Regions from separate parts of the Hyphomicrobium sp. 802 genome, predicted to be linked through region 2. Evidence: predicted binding sites of a transcription regulator. Region 2 holds the regulator's gene; the other holds the start of a gene.
What was found. Region 2 encodes HrcA, which represses chaperone genes, less so after heat shock. Its sites were predicted from a motif close to GTTAGCACTCNCNNNNNGNGAGTGCTAAC; they were not measured.
Positions count from the first base shown of each region.

Region 1: groES (co-chaperone GroES) is a predicted target of HrcA. The motif match lies at 2,517-2,545, and genes of this name have one in related genera.

Region 1 is NZ_JAFM01000001.1:1,474,941-1,480,476, reverse strand. Features, by position in the region: gene HYP802_RS0107380 (glycosyltransferase) at 1-236, shown strand, start outside; gene groL (chaperonin GroEL) at 368-2,014, opposite strand; gene groES (co-chaperone GroES) at 2,054-2,368, opposite strand; gene HYP802_RS0107365 (H-NS histone family protein) at 2,821-3,150, opposite strand; gene HYP802_RS0107360 (superoxide dismutase) at 3,850-4,440, shown strand; gene HYP802_RS0107355 (patatin-like phospholipase family protein) at 4,678-5,536, shown strand, end outside.
Region 2 is NZ_JAFM01000001.1:346,457-351,992, reverse strand. Features, by position in the region: gene rdgB (RdgB/HAM1 family non-canonical purine NTP pyrophosphatase) at 1-378, opposite strand, end outside; gene HYP802_RS0101775 (VOC family protein) at 375-809, opposite strand; gene HYP802_RS0101770 (DUF1772 domain-containing protein) at 794-1,219, opposite strand; gene rph (ribonuclease PH) at 1,242-1,955, opposite strand; gene hrcA (heat-inducible transcriptional repressor HrcA) at 2,129-3,199, shown strand; gene grpE (nucleotide exchange factor GrpE) at 3,323-3,964, shown strand; gene dnaK (molecular chaperone DnaK) at 4,305-5,536, shown strand, end outside.

The sequences.
Region 1 (5,536 bases), 1.1 Mb from region 2:
GCTCGGGTGTCCTCGCCCAGCTCGTCGGTGTTGGCAAGAAGCCAATTGCATCGACAAACCTCATCGACCCAGCACTGGCGGATCACACGATTGCCGTCGATCGTGAAATTCCTCCGGAGCAACTAGCCGAGGAAATTTTGAACGCACGCCATGTAATCGGAACATATGACGGCCTCGAAAAATTTTCGTCTGCTTCGCTTGGAAATTGGTTCGCGAGCCACTTCTCAACGAATTGAACGAACCCCTTTCAAGCTCTCGACGCACAAAAAAGCCCCGCATCACTGCGGGGCTTTTGATTTTCGTGGAACGATAGCGCCTTCCGGCCGGCTCCGCGAAGCGGAGTCGGAAGGCGCCAGCGAAAACTTCCTTAGAAGTCCATTCCGCCCATGCCGCCCATGCCGCCGCCGGGAGCGCCGTGCGAGTGTCCAGCGTCCTTCTTCGGCACGTCGGCGATCATGGCTTCCGTCGTGATCAGCAGGCCCGAAACCGAAGCGGCATCCTGCAGCGCGCAACGCACGACCTTCGTCGGGTCGATGACGCCCTGCGAGTACAGATCGCCGTACTCGTGTGACTGAGCGTTGTACCCGTAAGCGTACTTCGAGTTCTCGAGGATCTTGCCGACGATCACCGAACCGTCTTCACCGGCGTTGGTCGAGATCTGGCGAGCCGGAGCCTGCAGCGCCTTGCGGACGATGTTGATGCCGACCTTCTGGTCGTCGTTCTCAGGCTTCAGCGAGTCGAGAGCCTTCGCAGCGCGGAGAAGCGCAACGCCGCCGCCCGGGACGATGCCCTCTTCGACGGCTGCGCGCGTTGCGTGCAGAGCGTCGTCGACGCGGTCCTTGCGCTCTTTAACTTCGACTTCCGTCGCGCCGCCAACCTTGATGACGGCAACGCCGCCAGCGAGCTTGGCAAGACGCTCCTGGAGCTTCTCACGGTCGTAGTCCGAGGACGTTTCCTCGATCTGCGCCTTGATCTGCTTCACGCGCGCTTCGATGTCGGCCTTCTTGCCCGAACCATCGACGATCGTCGTGTTTTCCTTGTCGATCGTCACCTTCTTGGAGCGGCCGAGCATCTGCAGCGTAACCGTCTCGAGCTTGATGCCGAGATCTTCCGAGATCACCGTACCGCCCGTCAGGACTGCAATGTCTTCCAGCATGGCCTTGCGGCGATCGCCGAAGCCCGGAGCCTTGACGGCAGCAACCTTGAGGCCGCCACGCAGCTTGTTGACGACGAGCGTCGCGAGAGCTTCGCCTTCGACGTCTTCAGCGATGATGAGGAGCGGCTTGCCCGACTGGACGACGGCTTCGAGAACCGGAAGCATCGCCTGGAGACCCGAAAGCTTCTTCTCGTGGATGAGAATGTAGGGGTTCTCAAGCTCCGCGATCATCTTGTCGGCGTTGGTAATGAAGTACGGCGACAGGTAACCACGATCGAACTGCATGCCTTCGACGACATCGAGTTCGAAATCGAGCGTCTTGGATTCTTCGACCGTGATGACGCCTTCCGAACCGACCTTGTCCATCGCTTCGGCAATCTTCTTGCCGACGATTTCGTCGCCGTTCGCCGAGATCGTGCCGACCTGAGCGATCTGATCCTTCGCGACCTTCTTCGAGTTGGTCTTGAGGTCTTCGACGATGGCCTGAACGGCGAGGTCGATACCGCGCTTCAGGTCCATCGGGTTCGAGCCGGCAGCAACCGACTTCGCGCCTTCGCGAACGATAGCCTGGGCAAGAACCGTTGCCGTCGTCGTGCCGTCACCGGCGAGGTCGGCCGTCTTCGAGGCGACCTCTTTGAGCATCTGCGCGCCCATATTCTCGAACTTGTCTTCGAGCTCGATTTCCTTCGCGACCGTCACACCGTCCTTGGTGATGCGCGGTGCGCCGAACGACTTCTCGATAACGACGTTGCGACCCTTCGGGCCGAGCGTGACTTTCACGGCGTTGGCAAGAATGTCGACACCACGCAGCATGCGCTCGCGGGCGTCTTGGGCAAACTTGACGTCTTTAGCTGCCATGTTGAGCAACTCCTAAGCTTGGCAAATAGGGGGATAAAATTAAGCGGCGGCCTTGGACTTTGCCGGGGCCGAGAGAACGCCGAGAATGTCGCTCTCTTTCATGATCAGGAGATCTTCGCCGTCGATCTTGACTTCGCTGCCCGACCACTTGCCGAACAGAACACGATCGCCGACCTTGACGTCGAGGGGAACGACCTTGCCCGCTTCATCGCGAGCGCCGGGGCCAACGGCCACAACTTCGCCCTGCTGGGGCTTTTCCTTGGCGGTGTCGGGGATGATGATCCCGCCTGCAGTCTTTGCTTCTTCCTCAATGCGTTTCACGACGACACGATCGTGGAGAGGACGGAACGCCATGGGGGTAACCTCATGATTTGGCTAGACGATTTGTCTTTTGTTCGCAGCCTAGGATGCCAGGCCGCAGGCAACGGGCATTGCTGTCCGCCGGTGCACTGCGAGCAGGATCGCTGACGAGCCCGAACGCGACGGATATATGGTCCGTACTGTTAGCACTGTCAATACTTGAGTGCTAAAACGTGATCCATTAGTATGGCGTTCGGGTTATTGAACGCTGCAATGGCGCGGGGCCATGGCGGCCCGTGCCGCCATCCGATGGCCGGGCCAAAAGTTGCAACAACAAAGCGGTCGCAGCTCGCAATTACAAATCGCGCGCGATGTTTATATCGCGCGACAACTTGAAATCCATTTTTCTGAAGAGCGGGCTCGCGCAATTCATTTATCGCAAACAGTTATTCTGCGATGCGAATTGCGCATTTTCCTCAGTTGCCCCGTCGTACAATTTCGCGGCATCAAATCGCGAAATCGGCAAGCTTGGCACCTTTCCTAAGCCGTTCGACCAGCCAGTTCGGCTTACGACCGCGCCCCGTCCAGGTATCGGCTTTATTTTCAGGATTGGCGTATTTCGCAACGCCGATCGACTTGCCTTTTACTGCGCCGCGTCCGCGGCTTGCACCAAATAATTCGGCCACGGAAAATCCGTGTGTTTCTGCAAGATCCGCGACTTTCTTTTTTAGTTCGGTGCGTTCCCGGTCCCGAGCGGCGGCGATCGCCTTCTGAACTTTCGTTTCAAGGTCGACAAGCTCCTTGAGGGAAAGTTTGTCGACATTGATCGTCGCCATAGATTTTACTTTTCGCATCACCAACGACAACCTCTACTAGATTTCCTGCCCGCCGGTGTAATCACATCCCGACCCCTGCGCAGCAGGAATCTCCGAGATGTGTCACCGTGTCAACGCAACCTCATAAATACTCGTGAATATTCCGCAAACGAGAAATGGCGGATCACATATTTTTCAATGCCGCCAATTCATTAGTTTAAGCGGAGCGATATCACCACCTAAAACGCGCCTACAAACAAACGCTCAGGCTGAGAAATAGCACGAGATCTTTCCAACGAATTCAGCCTTCTTAACAGCCGTGTCCTTACCGGATCGCAATCGGAAATCGTGTTCTTCCAATAATACCCGCAAACAATCCGTGTAGATACTAAAATACAAATTTTTGCATTGATGGCAAAAAAAAGAAATTGCGGCTGGCATTCTTTGCCGCGATCTTGAAGGCTCTCACGGCATTCAAATTATTAAATTGTTGACTTTATCTGGATCGCAGCGCGGTGAATTTGAAGTCCAGCGTCCGCCATTAAATCTCTCCCACCATCCGGAAGATCGATATGCGAACGACGAAAATCGCCGATTGGTGTCGGCGCAGTGGAACTGCATCGCCAACCGCGGGTTCAGCCTTCGACTTGTGTAAGCTGGTTTCAAAAGCTACGTTCCCGCGGCTTTCAATCCACCCCGCAACATTATGAGTGGCCGTCTATGACGCTGAAATTACCCGATCTTCCTTATGCCTATGACGCTCTCACGCCGTTCATGTCGGCCGAGACGCTCGAGTTCCACCACGACAAGCATCACTTGGCGTATGTCGAAAACGGCAACAAGCTGCTTGCTGGCTCGAAGTACGAGGGCCAGTCGCTCGAAGATATCGTCAAGAACGCTTACGCGGATAAAGTTGCTGGCCTCATCAACAACGTTGGCCAGCACTATAACCATCTGCATTTCTGGCAGTGGATGAAGAAGGGCGGCGGCGGCAACAAGCTGCCGGGCAGCGTCCAGAAGCTCGTCGACGGTTACGGCGGCTTCGACAAGGTGCGCAACGACTTCATCGAAGCCGGCAAGGGCCAGTTCGGCTCGGGCTGGGCTTGGCTTGCGGTAAAGGACGGCAAACTTGAAGTCGTCAAAACGCCGAACGGTGAAAACCCGCTGATGTACGGCTCCAAGCCGATCCTCGGCGTCGATGTTTGGGAGCACAGCTACTACATCGACTACCGCAACGCTCGTCCGAAGTACCTCGAGGCCTGGTTCGACAACCTCGTCAACTGGGAGCACGTCGAGGCTCTCGTCGGCTAAGTGTAAAACCTCGAAATGTTCGATTGGCGCCGGCATTGCTTTCAATGCTGGCGCCAATGCATGTGTGGCACTCGATCAAACCCGGCGTTCGAACTGATGCGCGGAAGCCACTCAAAGGTCCGCCAAATCAGAGACTTGCCTCCACAGCTCGCTTCGCGCCGTTGCCGTCGCCTTGTCCGTGCCCTAAAGCTCATACAGTACGCGGATATTGTGCGGGGGCGGGGGATCCGAGTGTTCGTGCCGAGATTGCACGTTGCTGTCACGTTGATCTTCGCGCTCGTTCTCACCGGGTGCGCGACAATTATGACGCGCAACGGGATTTCCAGCGCCTCCCTCGCCGAAACTGCGGAAATCCCGGGCATGCCCGGCGTTCGCTTCTGGGGCGATGAAGTTCCAAAAGATCCTATCGCCGAAATCCGGCGGCGCACTGCGCATATGCCCAAGCTAGGTAAGAACACGAGAACCGTAGCCGGCCGCAAAGTCGTCGATACGCTCGCACTTTCAGGCGGCGGTTCCGACGGTGCATTCGGCGCGGGCGTCCTCGCCGGCTGGACGAAGCGCGGCGACCGTCCGGAATTCCAGGTCGTAACGGGCGTCAGCGCCGGGGCGATCATTGCGCCGTTCGCCTTTCTCGGGCCGTCCGAAGACGAAAAGCTTCACGCCATCTGGACGCAATACAAACAGGATCAAGTCGCGACGCCAGAAATTCTGTCAGGTCTTTTCGGCGGCCCTGCTCTTTCGAGCACCGCTCCCCTGCAGAACCTCATCGCGCACTATGTCGATGAAAAATTTCTCGACCGGATCGCTGCGCAATACAAGCGCGGTCGCGTTCTCTTGGTCCTGACGACGAACCTCGATGCCCAGCGCCCCGTTGTTTGGAACATGGGCGAAATCGCCCTCAAAAGATCGCCCCAAGCGATCGAGCTGTTTCGCAAGGTCATCCTAGCGTCCGCCGCTATTCCGGCCGCCTTCCCGCCGGTCAAGATTGAAGTCGTCGCCGACGGCAGAATGTATGACGAGTTACACGTTGACGGGGGCACCACCCGCGAAGTCTTCATCAGCCCGGTCGATGCGCCCATCAAAGCTTTCGACGTTC
Region 2 (5,536 bases):
ATTGGCGCGCGGGCCTTCAGCCGTCCAGCCGTGGCATGCGCTGATCTCGTCGGCGACTTTCTTCATCGCGACGCCGAAGTCTTTGCCGGGGCCGGCCCAGCGTGCCGAATAGATCCCCGGCGCGCCATCGAGGCATTCGACTTCAAGCCCGGAGTCGTCAGCCAATGCAGGCAGCCCGGAACCTTCGGCCGCCGCGACGGCCTTCAGCCGTGCGTTGCCCGCAAACGTCGTCTCTGTTTCTTCAGGTTCCGAAAGAGCCAGCTCGCCCGCCGAAACGGCGTCGAGCCCGTAAGGTTGAATGAGCTGGTTGATCTCCCAGACCTTGCCGGGGTTATGGCTCGCGACGACGAGCTTCATGCCTTTTTGAAGTTTCTTCACACCATCCCCCAGATGCGCGGCTCGGCAAATTCGAGGCAATTGTCGGCCGGATCGCGAAAGTAGATTGAGCGGCCGCCGCGCGGCCACTCGAAATCGGCTTCGATCGGAACGCCCAGCGATTCGAGCCGTTCACGCCACACCGCAATATCCTCAGCTGACGCCCGGAAGCAGACGTGCCCTTCACCCACCGCGCCATGCGGCGGAACGGGAAGCGCACCCGCAGGCGGCGGAATACGCGTCGCCTCCGGATTGAAGATCAAAAGCATCTGCGGTCCATAACGATAAAAAACATGACGTCCCTCGGCGACCGCAAAGGGTTCGAGCCCAAACACGCGACCGTAGAAGTCTTGGATGGCCCCGAGATCGGGTGCGTACAGAACCGTTTCAAGAACGCCCGACGGTCGCGGCGCAGGCTTCAGATCGATGCCCATAGGAACAATCCGACACTGACGAGACCAAGCACGCTGCGCACGCCGTGCAGCATGCCCCAGCGCTCGATCAGCGCCCGTGTCTCTTCGTTGGCCCGTTCGAACGGGGTCTCTTCAAGGATCTTATTGACCGGCATGATCGCGAAGATCGTAAACGGCCAATTGGTGAGTAGCGCTGCACCACCGGCAAGCCAGATGACCTTGCCGGTGACCAGCCACTCGAGCGTACCCAGAATGAAGCCGATGACGGCAAGCGATGCCTGCATCTGAAATCCGCGCCGGTAGGCGGGCTTCCATTCCGCAAGCATCGCAGCATCGTCGAGAGAAAGCCGCGCCGGTTGCTCTGCCCAGTTGATGTAGATCGCCGCGCCTGTGAACAGCGCCGCGACCGTCAGGGCAAAAGGTCCGAACATGGCCTCGCTCCGTTGTCTGGTCTTAAGCGACCGTCAGCTTCTGCAGCTGAACGAGTTCGCCGATCCCCTTCTTGGCGAGCCCCATCAGCTCGGTGAACTTATCTTCTGTGAAGGGCGTCGTCTCGGCCGTGCCTTGGATTTCGACGATGCCGCCCGAGCCGGTCATCACGAAATTGGAATCGGCATCCGCGTTGCTGTCCTCGGCATAGTCGAGATCGAGCACCGGCTCACCTTTATAGAGACCGCACGATACGGCGGCCACGTGATCGCGCAGCACGGTGTCCTTCACCATGTCGCGCATTTTCATCCACTGGATACAATCGTGCAGAGCCACCCACGCGCCCGTGATCGACGCCGTGCGCGTGCCGCCATCGGCTTGGATGACGTCGCAGTCGACCGTGATCTGCCGTTCGCCAAGCTTCGTCAGATCGACGACCGCGCGAAGCGCCCGGCCGACGAGACGCTGAATTTCCTGCGTCCGCCCCGACGGATGGCCGCTCGTCACCTCGCGCCGCGTCCGGTCGTGCGTCGACCGCGGCAGCATCGAGTATTCCGCCGTCACCCAGCCACGGCCCTGACCTTTCAGCCACTGCGGGAGGCGCTCTTCCAAGCTCGCCGTGCAAAGAACATGGGTGTCGCCGAATTTGATGAGGCAGGAGCCTTCGGCATATTTGGAAACGGCCCGCTCGATTGAAACACGGCGCAACTCGTCTGGCTTGCGTTTGGAAGGTCGCATGAGTTCCCTGAATTGTTGGTATTGCGGCCGCGACCCTAATGAAGGCCCCCCCGGCCTTCAACCGGAAACCTTATCGGTTGAAAGAAGGGTGCAGATACCCAGAAAACACCACAGGATTTGACGTAGGCCCCTGTCATTCATAGATTTTGACGGTGAACACGGAAGATCAAATCGTGGCAGCCACCATCCTGGACGGCAAAACGCAGCTGCAAAAGCTTAACGAGCGCTCGCGGACGATCCTGCGGCGCATCGTCGAAAGCTATCTGGCGACGGGTGAGCCGGTCGGCTCTCGCAATCTCTCACGCGCCTTGCCGATCGCCCTCTCGCCCGCCTCGATCCGCAACGTCATGTCGGACTTGGAGCAGCTCGGCCTCATTATCGCGCCGCACACGTCTGCGGGGCGCCTGCCCACCCAGCTCGGCCTGCGCCTGTTCGTCGACGGTCTTCTTGAAGTCGGCGACATCACCCCGGACGAGCGCCGCCAGATCGAAGCCCAGATCGCCGTCCGCCGCGAAAAATCGGTCGATCAACTTTTGAGCGAAGCGGGCGAACTGATGTCCGGTCTGTCCCACTGCGCGGGCGTCGTCCTCGCCGAAAAGCAGGTCGCCCGCCTGCGCCACATCGAATTCGTGCCGCTCGAACCCGGACGCGGCCTCGTAATCCTGGTCGATGAAGACCAGAACGTTGAGAATCGCATCATCAACCTTCCCGATGGCTTGCCACCGTCTGCCTTGCAGGAAGCTTCGAACTATCTCAACACCCATTTGCGCGGCCTGACGCTCGCCGAAGCCAGGGCCGAACTCGAAAAGTCGTTGAATGCCGCCAAGGCAGAACTCGACGTGTTGACCCAAAAGGTCATCAAGGCCGGGCTCGCCGAATGGTCAGGTGTCGCCGATGATCGCAAGAGCCTCATCGTCCGCGGTCAGAGCAACCTTCTGAAAGACGTGACCGCCGCCGAAGACCTGGAGCGCATCCGCCAGCTCTTCGACGCCTTCGAATCCAAGCAGGACATCGTCGAGTTGCTCGGAGCCTCCGAAACGGCCGAAGGCGTCCGCATTTTTATTGGCTCGGAAAACAAGCTGTTTTCGCTTTCGGGCTCATCGTTGATTGTTGCCCCATTTCGGGATGAGACCCGCCACGTCGTCGGCGTTCTGGGCGTCATCGGCCCGACGCGGCTCAATTATGCCCGCATCATCCCAATGGTGGATTATACAGCCAAGCTGATGAGCCGCTTGATGGGCTGAGGCATCGAGACCTATTTGACCCGCTTCTGACGCACCCCAACTTGAACTGCCTTGATTTTTACCGCCTAGCGGTCGATACCCCGGCACCGGAATTTTTGCAGTGCTATTCCAGCGAAGAGAAAAATGAGCGACGACAAAAAGCCCATAGACGAGACCGTGCAACCGTCCGCGGCAACGCCCCCTGAAATGGGAGATGTGAGCGTCGAGCAGCTCAAGGCGATGATCGCCGCCCTTCAGGCCGATCTCGAAAAGAAGTCCGCCGAAGCTGCCGCCAAGCAGGATCAGTACCTGCGCGCCGTTGCTGAAACGGAGAACGTCCGCCGCCGCCTCGAAAAGGAAAAGGAAGAGACGGCGAAGTATGCGATCACCAAGTTTGCCAAGGATATCTTGACGGTCGGCGACAACTTCCAGCGCGCTATCGCCGCCGTGCCGAAGGATGCCGTCGAAAGCGATCCGGCCCTAAAAACCCTACTCGATGGGGTCATTCTTGCCGAGCGTGATTATAAGACGGCTCTTGAGCGTCACGGTGTCCGCGCCATCGACCCGGCCGGCCAACCCTTCAATCCGCACCACCACCAAGCCGTGATGGAGCAGGAGAACGCAAACGTCCCAGCTGGCACCGTGCTGCAGGTCTATCAGGTCGGCTACATGATCGATGACCGCAACCTGCGTCCGGCGATGGTCGTCGTCTCCCGCGGCGGCCCGAAAGTCGCCAAGGCTGACGACGCTGCCCCTGCCTCGTCGGAGCCGCCTGCCGATGCTTGATGCGGCTGCGACGTCGCGACCAGCGTCGCACCAGAACAAACGTTGAGCGAAATCAAGGCGCCTCCTCCTCAGCAAGGATGCGCTTCAACCGCAGAAAAAAGCTTGCAAATTGAAGCATTGCGTCACGGCGGGTAGTTCCGTTTTGACGCAATCAAAAGGCGATAAAGTTGATCTATGGAGGGGATAAGAAGCGTTGCACGCTGAAATCAGGCCCCTATATAACCGTCGGTCACACAATTGAAATCCTGGGGACCGGTGCCTCTGACCTCTCGTTGGGGAGCACGTTGGATGCCAATAGAGGGTCCACCCGGTCTGCCGCAACTGAGAAGGATTGATGCGAATGGCAAAAGTAATCGGTATTGACCTCGGCACGACCAACTCGTGCGTCGCCGTCATGGATGGCGGCAAACCGAAAGTGCTTGAGAACTCCGAAGGCGCCAATACCACCCCGTCCATTGTTGCATTTACTGCCGACGACGAACGTCTCGTCGGTCTGCCGGCCAAGCGCCAGGCAGTCACGAACCCCACCAACACCTTTTTCGCGATCAAGCGCCTGATCGGCCGCCGCTACGACGATCCCGAGGTCACGAAGGACCAGAAGCTCGTTCCGTACAAGATCGTGAAGGGCACCAACGGCGACGCCTGGGTCGAAAGCCACGGCAAGCAATATTCCCCGCAGCAGATCTCGGCTTTCATCCTTCAGAAGATGAAAGAAACCGCCGAAGCCAAGCTCGGCGAGAAGGTCACGCAGGCGGTCATCACCGTTCCCGCTTACTTCAACGACGCCCAGCGCCAGGCGACGAAAGACGCCGGCAAGATCGCGGGCCTTGAAGTTCTGCGCATCATCAACGAGCCGACGGCAGCTGCGCTCGCCTACGGCCTCGACAAAAAGACGGACGCCAAGACGATCGCGGTCTATGACCTCGGCGGCGGCACCTTCGACGTGTCCATTCTCGAAATCGGCGACGGCGTCTTCGAAGTGAAGTCGACGAACGGCGATACGCACCTCGGCGGCGAAGACTTCGATATGGTCCTCGTTACGTACCTCGCCGATGAGTTCAAGAAAGAGCAGGGCATCGACCTGCGCTCCGATAAGCTCGCCCTTCAGCGTCTGAAGGAAGCCGCCGAAAAGGCCAAGATCGAGCTGTCGAGCGCCCCTTCGACCGAAGTCAACCTGCCGTTCATCACGGCCGACGCGACCGGTCCGAAGCATCTCACGATGAAGCTGACGCGCGCCAAGCTCGAAAGCCTCGTCGATGGCCTCATCAACCGGACCAAGGGTCCGTGCGAAAAGGCTCTGAAGGACGCTGGCCTCAAGGCTGCCGAGATCGACGAAGTCGTTCTCGTCGGCGGCATGACGCGTATGCCGAAGGTCCAGGAAGTCGTGAAGCAGCTCTTCGGCAAAGAGCCGCACAAGGGTGTCAACCCGGATGAAGTCGTCGCCGTCGGCGCCGCGATCCAGGGCGGCGTTCTGCAGGGCGAGGTCAAGGACGTCCTGCTGCTCGACGTCACGCCGCTGTCGCTCGGCATCGAAACGCTGGGTGGCGTCTTCACCCGTCTGATCGATCGCAA